One region of the Arthrobacter sp. 01T414 genome, then DNA from elsewhere that is predicted to be linked to it. Evidence: riboswitches for the same ligand, from Rfam matches in the RefSeq annotation. Region 1 holds a riboswitch; the other holds the start of a gene.
The links. A riboswitch is a leader RNA that binds a small molecule or an ion and turns the genes downstream of it on or off. The one in region 1 is predicted to bind cyclic di-AMP.
Positions count from the first base shown of each region.

Region 1 (7,388 bases):
GGTGCCGGTCGGCCTGTTCGCGATCACCATGATGACCAGCGCCAACGGCTACGTCCAGACCACCACGGACCCTGTGATGCGCGGCAGGGTGATGGCCCTGTACATGGCGATCTTCATGGGCGGCACCCCCATCGGCGCGCCATTGGTCGGGTGGGTGGCCAACGTAGCCGGCGCCCGCTGGTCGATGGGCGTGGCGGCGGCGTCCGGGCTTATCGCGGCCGTGATCGGCATGGTCTGGATCATCCGGGCAAAGCAGCTGCGGATCGCCTTCAACCGGCGTGCGCGGGGGCTGCGTTATTTCCGGGTTGTCCCGGGCGGTGCGGCAACCGGCGCGGTTAGGGACGGGAAGCCGGACGGCGCCGCCCGGGCGGAAAACCCGAACGGCGCCGTCGACGGCTAAAGCTTTCGCGAGGGGCGGCCCTACTTTTTGAGTTCGCCCACCACGAAGTCGATGCACTCGAGCAGTGCGGAGACGTCGTCCGGATCAATCGCCACGAAGGTGGCGATCCGCAGCTGGTTCCGTCCCAGCTTCCGGTAAGGCTCGGTGTCCACGATGCCGTTGGCGCGCAGGACCTTGGCGATGGCCGAGGCGTCAATTGACTCGTCGAAGTCGATGGTCGCGATCACGTTGGACCGGTCCTCGGCCCGGGCCACGAACGGTGTGGCGTACTCGGAGGCCTCGGCCCAGCGGTAGATGCGTCCGGCTGAATCGGCGGTGCGTGCGGCGGCGAAGTCGAGGCCGCCGTTGGCGTTGAGCCACTGCACCTGCGCATCCAGCGTTACGAGGGTCGCCAGCGCCGGGGTGTTGTAGGTCTGGTTCAGGCGCGAGTTGTCGATCGCGGTCTGGAGGTCCAGGAAGTCCGGAATCCAGCGGCCGCTGGCCTTGATCCGGGCGGCGCGCTCCAAGGCTGCCGGAGAGAACAGCCCCAGCCACAGGCCGCCGTCGGAGGCGAAGTTCTTCTGCGGGGCAAAGTAGTAGACGTCGGCTTCGGTGACGTCCACGTCCAGGCCGCCGGCCGCGGAGGTGGCGTCCACCAGGACGAGGGAGCCTGCATCGGCCCCTGCCACGCGCTGGACCGGTGCGGCGACACCGGTGGAAGTCTCGTTCTGCGGCCAGGCGTACACGTCGACGCCCGCCTCGGCTTGAGCCGCGGGACGGGTGCCCGGCTCGGACTTGATGATCGAGGACTCGGCTAGGAACGGGGCCTTGTTGGTGGCGGCGGCGAACTTGGAGCCGAACTCGCCGAAGGAGAGGTGCTGCGCTTTGTTCTCCACCAGGCCGAAGCTGGCGATGTCCCAGAACGCCGTGGAACCGCCGACGCCGAGGATGACCTCGTAGCCGTCGGGGGCGCGGAAGAAGTCGCTGAGGCCGGTACGGACCGACCCCACGAGGTTCTTGACCGGGGCCTGGCGGTGCGAGGTTCCCAGCAGCGTCGCCGACGCTGCGGACAGGGCCGCCATCTGCTCGGGCCGGACCTTCGACGGGCCGGCGCCAAACCGCCCGTCCTTCGGCAGGAGGTTCGCAGGGATAGTGATGCTGGTGTCGCTCACAGTGGCTCCAATTTTCGGCTGGGTGCGTGGCGTGGCTCGGACGGGCCCTGCCGGGCGTGGCCGGGACCCGCTATTTATTCTGCCCGACGGCGCCATCCGGGCGGGAACTGCGGCCGTCACAGTCCGGTCATTGAGACGCCGGTGGGGGAGTCCGGCGGGTGCCCTGCGGGAGCCCGCCAAAGGTGCGGGCGGCAGCCCGCACGGGTCAGCCCGAAGGCCGGCAGATTATTCGGACAAATTCAAAATAGGCTAGGCTATGCGGTGACGTACGGCGGATCTCGCCGGGGCGCATCCCGCACGCTGTACGGTGGGAATGACGCAAGGACGGCGCTCGAGGAGCTGAGCTGAATGACGGATCTGATCGATACCACTGAGATGTATCTTCGGACCATCCTGGAACTTGAAGAAGAGAACATCGTCGCCCTCCGCGCCCGAATTGCCGAACGCCTCCGCCACTCCGGCCCCACCGTCTCCCAGACCGTCGGGCGGATGGAACGGGACGGCCTCGTGGTTGTTTCCGGGGACCGGCACCTCGAACTGACCGACACGGGCCGCAAGCGTGCCATCGAAGTCATGCGCAAGCACCGCCTGGCCGAGCGGCTGCTCGCCGACGTGATCGGACTGGATTGGGCCTACGTCCACGAGGAAGCGTGCCGCTGGGAGCATGTGATGAGCGAACGGGTCGAGCGCCGCATCTTCGAAATGCTGGACCATCCGACCGTTTCCCCCTACGGGAACCCGATCCCCGGACTCGCCGAACTGGGCGGACTCCCGACGCCGGAACGCGGCGGGGTGGTCAACCTGCTGGAGGCGATGGCCGGGTACGGCGCGGATTCCCGGATCACCGTCAACCGCTTGGCCGAGCCGATCCAGGTTGAGCCGGAGCTGCTGCTCCAGCTGGACGAGGGCGGAATCCGCCCCGGCGCCAGGGTGTCGCTGGAGCGCGTGGGCGAGTACATTTCGGTCCGGGTGCCGGACATTGAAGGGGCACTCGAACTGCCGCCCGAGGTTGCCGCGCACGTCTTCGTTACCCTCGGGTAACCTGGCGTCGCATCTTGCCCCGAAATAGCCGGGGAGTTGTCCACAAGGGAGATCACGGAATTATCACCGTCTGCCTTAATCCCCTATAGTTGATGACTAGCACTGATACTAAAGCGTTATCTGATCCGAAGCCGAGCTCTGCCAGCGGATCAGTAGGCGATTCACCTTCTGGCAGAGGCGGGGGAACCACAACCGGCTGCCTAATTCAGCAGCCTTGGGGTGAAGTCCGCTAGCGGCAGGCAAACTCAATCGGGAGCATCCTTGGATGCCCCTGTGCCTGGATGCCTGCACCGGCGGACCGGGTCTTTGATCTCTCTGACCCGAATCCGACAGCTAACTTCGCAGGCTATCCAGAGAGGAACCCTTCTTGACCACCCAGACCGTCAGGGGCCGCCGTCGTGCGACCGGTCCCGCTCCGGAGCCGCGCCCGGCCGCCGTCTTCCTTGACGAGCGCCCGCGTGACGCGCGCCGCGATGAGCGCCGCGGCCGGCGCAGCCCGCTCCGTCAGGTGACAGACTTCGCCGCCGTCAGCGGCGTCGGGCAGAAGGCCGGCATAGCCTTGGCTGCCACGGGTCTGGTCCTCACAGTGACGGTCCCTGCCACCGGCCCGGTAATGGCCTCAGACCCCGCCCGGTCCGGTTCCGTTTCCGCGGCGGCGCAGCCCGAGGTCAAAGCCCCGGCTGCCGAAATCAATTTCAACCGCACGGCCGTCACCACGAAGGGTGACCCGGACAGCAAGCTCAAGCAGCTGCTGAGCGCCCAGTCCGTCGGCAGCATCACCCGGGCGGCATCCGCGGGCAGCCTTGGGGCTCCCTTGGACGTCATGGTCACTGCCTCGCCTTTCGGCTACCGGGTCAGTCCCATCACGGGAGCCCTCGGGGAATTCCACCGCGGGCAGGATTACGCAGCCCAGTGCGGCACCCCCGTGCATGCCGCTGCGAGCGGCACCGTAACTTTCTCCGGCTGGCACCCCTATGGGGGCGGCAACCGGGTCGTGATCGACCATGGCAACGGCCTGGAGACCACGTATAACCACTTGTCGTCGTCCGATGTCCACGTGGGCCAGCAGGTCTCCCGTGGTGATGTGGTGGCGATGAGCGGGACCACCGGCGCCTCCACCGGTTGCCACCTCCACTTCGAGGTGATGGTCAATGGAGAAGTTGTTGACCCGCTCGGCTGGCTTTAGCCAAGCCGAGGGACAGCTCGCATTTCTGTGACACGCCGTGATCTGAATGTGACATTGAGTCCCAACTGTTGTACCGTATGAAGCACGCCAACTTCTCCGAAGTTGGCGCTCTTGAGTGGATTGCCTAACTCTGCCACCGCTCAAGGTCCGTTCGCATGACATCGTCTGGCAGGGGCGGGGGAACCAATTTTGGTCTTCGCAAGAAGACCTAGGGGTTAAGTCGCAAAGCTTCCCAGGAAGCAGCGCGGCCGGGTGACTCCCATCCGAATCCGACAGCTCACCTCGTAGGCATTGGGAGAGGCTACTTTCGTGTCTTCACGCCACAATGCTGCGCGTTCTCGCGCTGGCGAGGCTCAGTTGAGCCCGCTGAACTCCATGCTCCGCCTTGCCCTTGCCGGCGCCCGGACTGGTTCACACAACGCAGTTCCCGCTTTTGGCGCGTCTTCGCAGTACACCCTTCGCTAAGAAACCCGTTTCGGGGCGATCCGGCGTACCCCCAAGATGCCGGAGCGTCCTCAGTCCCGCCTGCATGCAGCGCGGACCCAAGGATCACGAAAGAGAGAACTAGATGACTACTCGTGCAACCATTGCACGCCACCGCGCGGAGGTCACCAAGACCAACTCGCTGGCTGTCATTGCTAAGGCCGTCGGCGACAACGCCGGTGGCATGGGTCGCCAGGCCGCGGTTATCGCTGCTGCCTCCGGCCTGGTCCTGACCAGCGGTATCGCAGCCAACGCTGCCGACACCAACGTTCAGCGTGAATCGGCTTCCGCTTCGGCCATGGAAGTACAGTCCAACGCGCCGGCCACGATCTCCGCGGCCTCCAGCATCGCGATCTCCTACGAGAAGCCTGCTGTAAAGACCGCACCTGCCCCGGTCGCCGAGGCTGCCCAGCCCGTCGTCAACGTCCAGGAAGCCGGCACCGCCGCTACCGGCACCGGCACCGGCACCGCGGTCACCGCATCGCTGGCCACCAAGGCTCCCGCCGCCGTCAGCGGCATGGGCGCCTCCATCGCTGCTGCTGCTTACGCTCAGATCGGTGTCTCCCAGGACTGCACCATGCTGGCCACCAACGCCCTGGCCGCAGTGGGCATCCACTACCACGGCTGGCCGGCAGGTTACCTGTCCCTGGGACGCACCGTGAGTGCCGCAGAGGCTCAGCCGGGTGACCTCGCCTACTATCAGAACGGTGGCATGGGCATGGCCCACATCGCCGTCTACGTCGGCAACGGCATGGCCGTCCACGGCGGCTGGAACGGCGGCACCACCGCGCTGTACAGCGTCAACGTCGGCTCCGGCCCGGTCTTCATCCGCGTCGGCGGCTAGGACTTAGGCGCCTCTAACGCCTGAAGCTTTGCGAAGGACCCCTGCCCCTGCGGCAGGGGTCCTTTGTCATGCGTAGCCGGCAACCGCATCGCGAGCCGAGAGTCCCGTCAAAGAAAAATTCGGCAATCCGGGCCTCCGGTGTTTACTCTTGTGGTGTCGATCCATAGCCCGACCATGCACAGGGCAGCCGGCCCTCGTGCCCCTGGCGGGTGCGGCCGTGAAGAGGTATGCGGATGCGCACTCTCGTTCTGAATGCTGGATATGAACCGCTGGCGGTAGTTACCTTCCGCCGGGCGCTGGTGCTTGTACTGACCGGAAAGGCCAGCGTGGTGGCCGAAGGGGACGATCCCGTGGTGGGACCGCAGGATATCCTAGGCCGGCCAACCGTGATCCTGCTGAACCGGTACATCAGGCCGCGTTACAACACCTTGACGGCAGTCAGCCGCAGGGGAGTCCTGCGCCGGGACAACCACCGCTGCGCGTACTGCGGCAAGGCGGCGCACACCATCGACCATGTCCACCCCAAGTCTCGGGGCGGCGCGGATTCGTGGGAGAACCTGGTGGCAGCCTGCCTGCGCTGCAACAACGCCAAGGGGGACCATACCCCCGCCGAAATGGGCTGGAAGCTCGGCTTCGTTCCGGGCCCACCCAAGGGCACGATCTGGCAGATCAAGGAACTGGAAAAGCCGACGCCCGCCTGGGACCCGTTCCTGCTCCCCGAAAAGGCGCACTGACAAAGGGCCGCCGACGCCGCGGGCCGGCTCTACCCGGTGACGGTAGGGCTAGGCTGGGTTGGTGGAATTCGACGCTATTGTTCTCGCCGGAGGCCGGTCGACCAGGCTGGGCGGCGTGCCCAAGGCCCTGCTGGCGGTCGACGGCGCCACCCTGCTCGAGCGGTCGCTGCAGGCTGCCCGGGGCGCCCGCCGGATAGTCGTCGTCGGCCCCGCCGCCGGTAGCCTTCCGTCGGACGTGCTGGCCTGCCGGGAGGAACCGCCCTTCGCCGGCCCCGCCGCCGCGATTGCGGCCGGCCTCTCCGCATTGTCTGCCGCGGCAGACAGGGGCGATCCCGGTGCCGGGCGCCCGGCACCACTGACCCTCGTGCTGGCCTGCGACATGCCCCGCGCCGCCGCCGCCGTCCGCGCCCTGCTCGACGTCGCGGCCGACTTGCCCGCCGACTTCCCCGCCGACTTGCCCGCCGGAGCGCCGGGCAGTGACGAGGCCGGTCCCAGGGACGGGGTCGTCGCCGTCTCGGCGGAAGGCCGAACGCAGCCACTCGTGGGGCTATATGGCACGGCCGCGCTAGAACGCGCCGTCGCCGACGCGGCCCGGCGGAACGCGCTTGAGGGCGGCTCGGTGTTCTCCCTCCTTGCTAGTCTTGAGCTGCGGGAGGTTCCGGCTCCGCCCGGCTCCACGGATGACGTGGATACTTGGGACGACGCCGCCGCTTTGGGGGCGTCGACTCCCGGCCAGGGACCGTCCGGGGCGCTGCAGCCCAACCTAACTTTGGAGGCAAACGGTGAAGAGCCAGGATGAAACGCTTGAAGACTGGTGCCGTGCGCTGCTCCAGGCCCTTGAGCTCGAAGATGTCGAGATCGACATCAACGAGGTGCTGGGCCTGGCCGGTGTGGCGGCCCATTCGGTCGTCCGCCCCGCCGCGCCGCTGACCACTTTCATCGCCGGCTTTGCAGCCGGCCTGGCGTCCGGAACCGGGCAGGCGCCGGACGATGTCTCGATGCAGGCCGCCATGGGCGTCGCCCGGAAACTCGCCAAGGACTACGCCGCAGCCGAGGCCTCCGGGGCATGACCCCGGAACCCCCTCACGGCAGCCCTGGCGCCGACGCCGAAACCGAAGCCGCGGACGCCGAAACCGACGCCGGAACCAATGCGAGCGATGCCCCGGAGGCACCGCACCGGCATCTGGCGCACAGTTGGCAGGAAGCCCGGCAACTGGCCTTCGACTGCGCCGCGCCCATCCCCTCAGCGCCTGTGCCGCTGCGCCACGCCCTGGGGAGGACCCTGGCCGAGGATGTGACGGCCCTGCACGACATGCCGCACTACGCGTCCTCCGCGATGGACGGCTGGGCGGTCAGCGGCAGCGGGCCCTGGATCCTCGCCGAACCGGGCCAGCGGTTGGCCCCGCACCAGGCGAGTCCGATTGTCACCGGCGGCCTGATTCCGCCGGGTGCCAAGACCGTGCTCCGCAGCGAGAGCGGCGTCATCGCCCCGGACGAGGACGGGCTTCCGGTCCTCAAACTCGGCGGCGGCGCCAAACCCGGCGAACCC
Region 1 is NZ_JBFTQK010000006.1:85,610-92,997, reverse strand. It holds gene AC1DK9_RS13970 (MFS transporter) at 1-400, shown strand, start outside; gene serC (phosphoserine transaminase) at 421-1,551, opposite strand; gene AC1DK9_RS13960 (iron-dependent transcriptional repressor DtxR) at 1,900-2,592, shown strand; cyclic di-AMP (ydaO/yuaA leader) riboswitch at 2,714-2,955, shown strand; gene AC1DK9_RS13955 (M23 family metallopeptidase) at 2,960-3,778, shown strand; cyclic di-AMP (ydaO/yuaA leader) riboswitch at 3,925-4,083, shown strand; gene AC1DK9_RS13950 (NlpC/P60 family protein) at 4,347-5,105, shown strand; gene AC1DK9_RS13945 (HNH endonuclease) at 5,339-5,839, shown strand; gene mobA (molybdenum cofactor guanylyltransferase) at 5,901-6,638, shown strand; gene AC1DK9_RS13935 (DUF6457 domain-containing protein) at 6,622-6,909, shown strand; gene AC1DK9_RS13930 (molybdopterin-binding protein) at 6,906-7,388, shown strand, end outside.

Region 2 (7,388 bases), on a different contig from region 1:
AGGCCACGACGGCGCCGCCGCTTATTTCAACCTTCTGCTCCTTGACCCATGCCCCGGTGACGTTCCGCAGGGTCTTGTTGGCCCGGTCGACGCCTTCTTTGATGGCATCCTCAAACGAGGTCTTGGAGTTCGAGCTCAGGGTAGTAATACGTGCAACAGACATGTTTCCTCCCAATAGTCGGATCGACGGGAGCGAGCCTACGCCGAAGCCCCCAAACACAACAGAGTCCAAACCCCGTAGCCCCCCGGCGGCGGCTTCGCCGGATTTGGGGCCGTGCCCGCTTCGCGGTGCCCGCCACGCCGCGGCCCCAAAATCCGGCCTTGCCGCGCCCCGAATCCGCCGTTCGTGTTGCGAGGGCGCTGCAGCGCAGCGGCACATCCCGAGAGCGCCGTTGTTGCGCGAGGAACGAGCGCAGGCGCCGAGGGATCGTGCCGCGAAAGCGAAAGCGCCCGCCCCCGGAACAGGGACGGACGCTTTGCGTAAAGCTAAGGCTAGATGGAGTATTCCGGAGCGGCCCAGACAACAACCTCGGGGTGCTCGTAGAACCGGTAGCCCTGGCCGCGCACGGTGCGCACCGTGTTCGCCAGGCGGCCAAGCTTGGAGCGCAGCCGGCGGATGTGCACGTCGATGGTGCGCTCGTTGGGCACCTCTTCGGCGTTGCGCCACAGGCCTTCGAGGAGTTCGTCGCGGCCCACGGTGCGGGTGCCGTTCTCCACGAGGTAGTTGAGCAGTTCGAATTCCTTGAACGTAAGGTTCAGCGATTCGCCGTCGAGCGCCACTTCGCGGCGGGCGAGGTCGATCAGCACGCCGGACGGGCGCGGATCCTGTGCCTGCTGCAGCCGTGCGTTCTCGGCGCGCTGGCGGGCACCGGCAGTCGGGTCGCCAAAGGTGGACCGGACGACGTCGAGCGCGGAACCCGGCGCGGACGCCGGGGCGACGGCGACAGCGGCGTAGCTTTCAGCACCAGCGACGAGGGACTGGGCATAGGCGCGGATTTCCTGGGCCAGCTTGGCAATCGAGGTGCCGGCAGCGGCCGCGGTTTCCTCGTCGATCCCCATGTAGAGCACGAAGCCACGGGCCACATTGTCGTTGGGCACGGGGCGGACCGGGCTGCCGTTGCCGGGAGCGATCACCGGGGTCGGCGCGGTAGTCGGCGCCGACTCAGCGGCGGGGACGGCACGAAGCTGGCCGTACGAGTTGGGGTTGTAGCCCTGCGCGGCGTAACCGGGGGCCGGGAAGCTGCTGCCGGATCCTGCGGGACCGAAGCTCGGGCGGCCGCCGAAGCCCTGGCGGAGGCCGGTCTGCCCGGCCTTGTTGGCGTTACGGACGGAGATGTGGACGTATCCGGATGCAACTGACATGAAATGCTTACCTCAATGTGAATGGCCGTCATCGCGGCTCGAATGCTGAGTTCCCCGCAATGAAAACTGGGGAGGGGCGCCCGACGCTGGGCTGGGGGCGAATGCCTAGAAACGTTCTGGGGTGTAGAAGTTAGGCGTGCATTCGACAACAGGGCATCTCAGTACCAGCTGGTGCGCTGATCCAGGAAGCTGCGGCTGCAGGTGCTGTTGAGTTCTTGTTCACAATTGAAGTGTGCAACGTAACAATAAGAACTAGCAAGTAACAATGGACTCCAAAGTCCGCATGGTGAGACGAAAACGTCGATTGTAGCGCAAATCACAATTTTGATAAGCCTACGAATAATTGTGTGTTTCACTGCATGCGAGTACGTGCAACCCAGTTTGTCGAAGATTCTTCAGCTACTGCCACCTCTAGGCCGAAAATATTCACGGTAAGCAATACTGGCGGAATCGTCTCGAAAGAGTCACGCCATCACAACCAGTCCACGGACTGGGCAGGCCCCGGGCCGAGGCCGACTCGTGGCGTTTGCACCTCCGGGGCAGCGTACAGCTCGGTAGTCTGGGATTCACAGGTGCCGCACAGGGTCCCCAAAGCCTCGGCCCAACGGCAGATCGGAGAGTCGTCCCATGGCCACTTCGCACTCCATGACCAACAACCTTCCCCAGCTCACGCATCCGGACGGCTCTCCCATCCGCGCACTGGTGGTGGACGATGAGCCCAGCCTCTCCGAGCTCATGAGCATGGGGCTGCGGATGGCCGGCTGGTCCGTGGCAGTGGCGGCCGATGGCCCCGAAGCGGTCAAGCTCGCCAAGGAGTTCCGCCCCGACGTCCTGGTGCTGGATGTGATGCTCCCCGGGTTCGACGGCGTTGAGCTGCTCAGCCGGATCCGCGCGTTTGCGCCAGAGGTTCCCGCGCTGTTCCTCACGGCCAAAGACGCCGTCCAGGACCGCATTACCGGCCTGGCGGCCGGGGGCGATGATTACGTGACGAAGCCGTTCAGCATGGAAGAGGTGCTGCTGCGGTTGCACCGGCTGGTCCAGCGCTCCGGGGTGGCCGCCATGGATACCGCCGAGCTTGTAGTGGGTGACCTGGTGCTCAATGTCGATACCCGCGACGTCACCCGCGCCGGCGAGGAGCTGCACCTGACCGCTACGCAGTTCGAGCTGCTGCGCTACCTGATGGAAAACCCCAAGCGGGTCATCAGCAAGGCCCAGATCCTGGACCGGGTCTGGGACTACGACTTTGGCGGCCAGGCGAACATCGTGGAACTCTACATTTCCTACCTGCGCAAGAAGATCGACGCCAACCGCGCTCCGATGATCCACACGGTGCGCGGCGCCGGTTACGTCCTGAAACCGGCGGACTGATCCGTGCCCACCCCCTCACGTGGGGCCCCAGTCCCCGGTCCCGACTGGCGCAACCCTTCCACCTGGCACCTACGCACACGGCTGGTCCTGCTCGCCATGGCGCTGCTCGTCGCCATCTGCGGTGCGGTGGGAGTTTTCAGCTACGTCTCCATGGATGTGGTCCTCACCCGGCAGCTCGACACCCAGCTGGCCCAGGCCTCGCACCGTGCGAGCGAATTCGGCAGGCCCTCCACCGACGACTCCGGCCGGCGCCCCGACCTGCTCGAAGCCCGGGGTCAGGGCATCGGAACGCTCACTGCCCGCATCTCCAACGGCGCCGTCAGCGACCCCGGCTTCCTGGCCGACGACGCCACCCGCCAGAGCCTTTCCGCCGCCGACGACGCCGCCCTGCTGGCGCTTCGCCCGGACGGCGTGCCGGTGGAACGGACGCTCTCGGCCGGCGCCTACCGGCTCACCGCCGTGCGCGCCCCGTACGGCGACATCATTGTCACCGGCCTCCCGCTGGAAGAAAAACAAAACACCCTGGCGTCCCTCGTCTGGACCCTGGGCATCGTCTCGGCGGGCGGCCTCGTGCTGATCGGGCTCGCCGGCACCGCCCTGATCCGACGGACCATGAAACCGCTGGAGCAGCTCTCCGAGGTTGCCACCAAGGTCTCCCGGCTCCCCTTGGACGCCGGTGAGGTAGCGCTGGGGGTGCGCGTCCCGGCGTCGGCGGCCCATCCGGGAACGGAGGTGGGCAGCGTGGGCCACGCGCTGAACCAGATGCTGGACAACGTCTCCAACGCCCTCGAGGCGCGGCAGGAGAGCGAAATGAAGGTGCGCCAGTTCGTCGCAGACGCCTCGCATGAGCTCCGCACCCCGCTCACCGCCATCCGCGGCTACACGGAGCTGATGCGGATGACCGAACACTTCACGCCCGACGGCGAGAAGTCCCTGGCCCGCGTCCAGAGCCAGTCCGAACGGATGACCACCCTGGTGGAGGACCTACTGCTGCTGGCGCGCCTGGACGAGGGGCAACCGCTCAAACTCATCGACGTCGACCTCACCCAGCTGGCCGTCGAGACCGTCAGCGACGAGAAAGTCATGGCACCGGACCGCACCTGGCAGCTGGAGCTCCCGGACGAGCCCGTGGTGGTGCGCGGGGACGCAACCCAGCTTCACCAGGTCCTCGCCAACCTGCTGTCCAATGCCCGCAAGCACACGGACCCCGGAACCACCGTGATCACGGGCGTGAGGCGCTCGGCGGACGGCAGCGCCGTGGTCACAGTGACGGACAACGGCGGCGGCATCGCCCCCGAATTCCTCGGCCGGGTGTTCGCCCGCTTCTCCCGGGCGGACGCAGCCCGCACCAACCGGTCCGCAGGTGGCGCTGCCGGCCGAGCGGCCCGTCCCGCCCCAGGGTCGGCGGCCACTTCAGCCGTCGCGACCGCGGCCGCGGCGTCGGAAGGCACCAGCGGCCTGGGCCTGTCCATTGTGCAATCGATTGTCGAGGCCCACGGCGGAACGGTCGAAGTCACGTCCAGGCCGGGGCGGACGGAGTTCGCCGTGCGGCTGCCCGCGGCGTCCCCGGTGGAGTAGCCGCCTGACGTAGCAGCCTGCCTGCCCGTTTCGACGGTTCCCTGCCCGCTCGCTGCTCACCGGCGTCGTGCGGGCAGGGAACCGTCGAAACGGGCCGCCAACACCCGGCCCAATAGGCAAGACGCCACACCGCAGCGGCGGGCCGCCGTTACCTAAATGTGACTTCCGAGTGAAAGTCCGGTACCGTTTTAGGGTGCGGCCATCGATCTGGCCGCGTATCCGGGCTGACGCCAAACTCTGCCGCTCCCGGATTCCCATGGACCAGGCAGAGACGGGGAACCCAGTGTTCCCGGGCATTCTGCATCCATGCACCCTAGGGGTGAAGCCGACACGTCGAGATTCCGTGCGGCCGGATTTCGCATCCGAACCCGACAGCTAACTCCGTAGGCGTTGAGAGGCGAACATGACTGAAATCAAGGAACCCACGCGCCCAGAGGGCGCTAAACGCACGTCCGACACCGCACGCCACCGTGCCGAGCCGGCAAAGCGCCCTTCGGCCGTGTCCTCGTCGAGGGCCCGCACCAATGGCAAGCGCGCCGCCGTCGTGGCCACCGCGTTCGCCGTCCTGCTGGGTGCAGGCGCCGCGGGCCAGGCGTCCGGCTCTGCCGCCCACACCGCCGAAGCTGCCAAGGACACTGCCGCGTCCCTGCAGACCCTAGACTTTGAGCGCGTCGGCAGCATTGCGCCCGCGTCGTCCGCCCCGATGAGCGTCGAGGCCCAGGCCTCCAAGATCAAGCCCGCCAAGGCCCCGGCTGCCCCGGCCCCTAAGCCGACCCGCGCCACCCCGGCGGCACCCGCAAAGCCGGTCGCGATCGACGATCCCGCCGGTGCGCAGGCCTACGCCGCGTCCCAGCTGCCCGCCCATGGCTGGGCTCCCAGCGAGATGCAGTGCCTGATGAAGCTGTGGACCCGGGAGTCCGACTGGAAGACCACCGCCACCAACGCCAGCAGCGGCGCCTACGGTGTGGTCCAGTCACTGCCCGCCGAGAAAATGGCCAGCGCCGGCGCCGACTACCGGACCAACTACCGGACCCAGATCAACTGGGGCCTGCAGTACGTGAAGGACCGCTACGGTTCTCCGTGTGGCGCCCTGAACTTCCACTACGCGAACAACTGGTACTAAACAGCCGTAGCCACGGGCCTTGAGGCCCGCATGAGGAAGGCCCCGGATCCAGTGGATCCGGGGCCCTTTTCATGGGCTGCACCGCAGGGAGACGACGGCGGGGCGGAGCGGCTACCCGTTCGGGCGGCCGGGGATGTACTGCACACCCCATTTATTGCCGTCCGGGTCGGCGAAGTAGACGAACTGGCCCCAGTCCTGGACGTCGATGTCGCTGACGTCCACGCCGTTGTCCTTGAGCTGCTTGTGCGCGGCTTTGATGTCGCCGACCACGAGCTGGAGGCTGGGCGCGGTGCCGGGCGGGGCTTCGTTGAGCCCCTCCCCGATCGCTATCGAGCACCCGGAGCCCGGCGGCGTCAGCTGGACAAACCGGATGCCCTCCGAGGGCCGCTCGTCGTAGTCGGCGTTGAAGCCCACCTTGTTCACGTAGAAGTCCTTGGCCCGGTCCACATCAGACACGGGCACGAAGATGAGTTCAAGTTTCCAGTCCATGGCCACAGGCTAGTCCCGGAAAGGTCCCGCCGGAACCCTTGGCTGGTGGCGCCGAGGCAGTCGCCTGGCTAGTCGGTCGCTTAGCCCGCGATACCGTACAGGCGGTCGCCGGCGTCGCCCAGGCCGGGCACAATGTAGGACTTCTCGTTGAGCTTCTCGTCGATCGAGGCGAGCACGATGGTCACGTTCGCGTCCGAGAGCTCTTCCTCCAGCTTGGCCAGGCCCTCCGGCGCGGCCAGCAGGCAGATGCAGGTGACGTCCGAGGCGCCGCGTTTGAAGAGGAACTTGATCGCCTCGCGCAGGGTTCCGCCGGTGGCGAGCATCGGGTCCAGGACGAAGATCTGCCGGTCCGTGAGGTCCTCGGGCAGGCGCTCGGCGTAGGTGATGATGTCCAGGGTTTCTTCGTCCCGGGCCATGCCCAGGAAGCCGACCTCGGCGGTGGGGACCAGCTTGGTCATGCCTTCGAGCATGCCGAGTCCGGCGCGGAGGATCGGGACCACCAGCGGGGTGGGCTTGGTGAACGCCGTGCCGATGGTGGTGCTGACCGGGGTCTCGATGGTGACCGGCTCGGTGCGGACGTCGCGGGTTGCCTCATAGGCCAGGAGCGTGACGAGCTCCTCGGTGAGCTGGCGGAAGACCGGGGACGGGGTGTTCTTGTCCCGCAGAACGGTGAGCTTATGGGCGACCAGCGGGTGGTCCACAACGAGAGTGCGCATGGGTCAAAACTATCACCCGGACGTCGAGGACCTCCCCGCAGAGCCACTCTGATCGGCGTCGGCGGCGGCGTCGGCTGCGGCGACGTCCGCGATGTTGTCGGGGGCACGGTCGCGCAGGTGCGCTTCGTTATCGAAGGTGGGGGCGGGGCCGGTATGTTCGCGGTGCCGCAGCACATGGAACAGCCGGTGGGCCAGAATCACGATCCCCACCCAGCCCAGTCCCAGGGCCCAGCCGAAGATCACGTCGGTCATCCAGTGGTGGCCCAGGAACACCCGGCTCATGCCCATCGCAAAGACGAAGATCACACCCGCCGTGATGAAACCCACGCGGGCAAGCGTGCGTTTCACCTGCAGGCAGGCCAGGTAAACCACCAGGCCGATCACAACAGTTGAGTTCAGGGTGTGGCCACTGGGGAACGACGGCGACGTCTCGTAGGGCGGCACCGCGTCCGCGAAGTCGGGGCGGGCCCGGCCGATCAGCTTCTTGCCCAGCGAGGTGGCGGTAATGGAAACCGCGGCGGCGCCGCCGATCAGGATCAGCGGCCGCCAGGTCCGGGAGACCCAGATCAGCGTGGCCGTGAGGATGCTGGCCAGGATCGGCATGCCGATGCCGCCGCCGATGTTGGTGAACCCGGTAACGAAGGCGTCCAGGCCCGGGTTGCGCAGCTGTTGCATGAACGAAAGCGTGGGCTTGTCCAGGTTCGCCAGGCCGGCGTCGTCGACCACATTGTCATAGACCTCCGCGCTGGTGA
Region 2 is NZ_JBFTQK010000004.1:90,490-97,877, forward strand. It holds gene AC1DK9_RS10485 (dodecin family protein) at 1-163, opposite strand, end outside; gene AC1DK9_RS10490 (winged helix-turn-helix domain-containing protein) at 493-1,362, opposite strand; gene AC1DK9_RS10495 (response regulator transcription factor) at 1,990-2,730, shown strand; gene AC1DK9_RS10500 (HAMP domain-containing sensor histidine kinase) at 2,827-4,308, shown strand; cyclic di-AMP (ydaO/yuaA leader) riboswitch at 4,528-4,713, shown strand; gene AC1DK9_RS10505 (aggregation-promoting factor C-terminal-like domain-containing protein) at 4,712-5,431, shown strand; gene AC1DK9_RS10510 (VOC family protein) at 5,543-5,920, opposite strand; gene upp (uracil phosphoribosyltransferase) at 6,001-6,636, opposite strand; gene AC1DK9_RS10520 (phosphatase PAP2 family protein) at 6,649-7,388, opposite strand, start outside.
Region 2: linked by a shared signal. The riboswitch ahead of AC1DK9_RS10505 (aggregation-promoting factor C-terminal-like domain-containing protein) and the one ahead of AC1DK9_RS13950 (NlpC/P60 family protein) in region 1 are both predicted to bind cyclic di-AMP.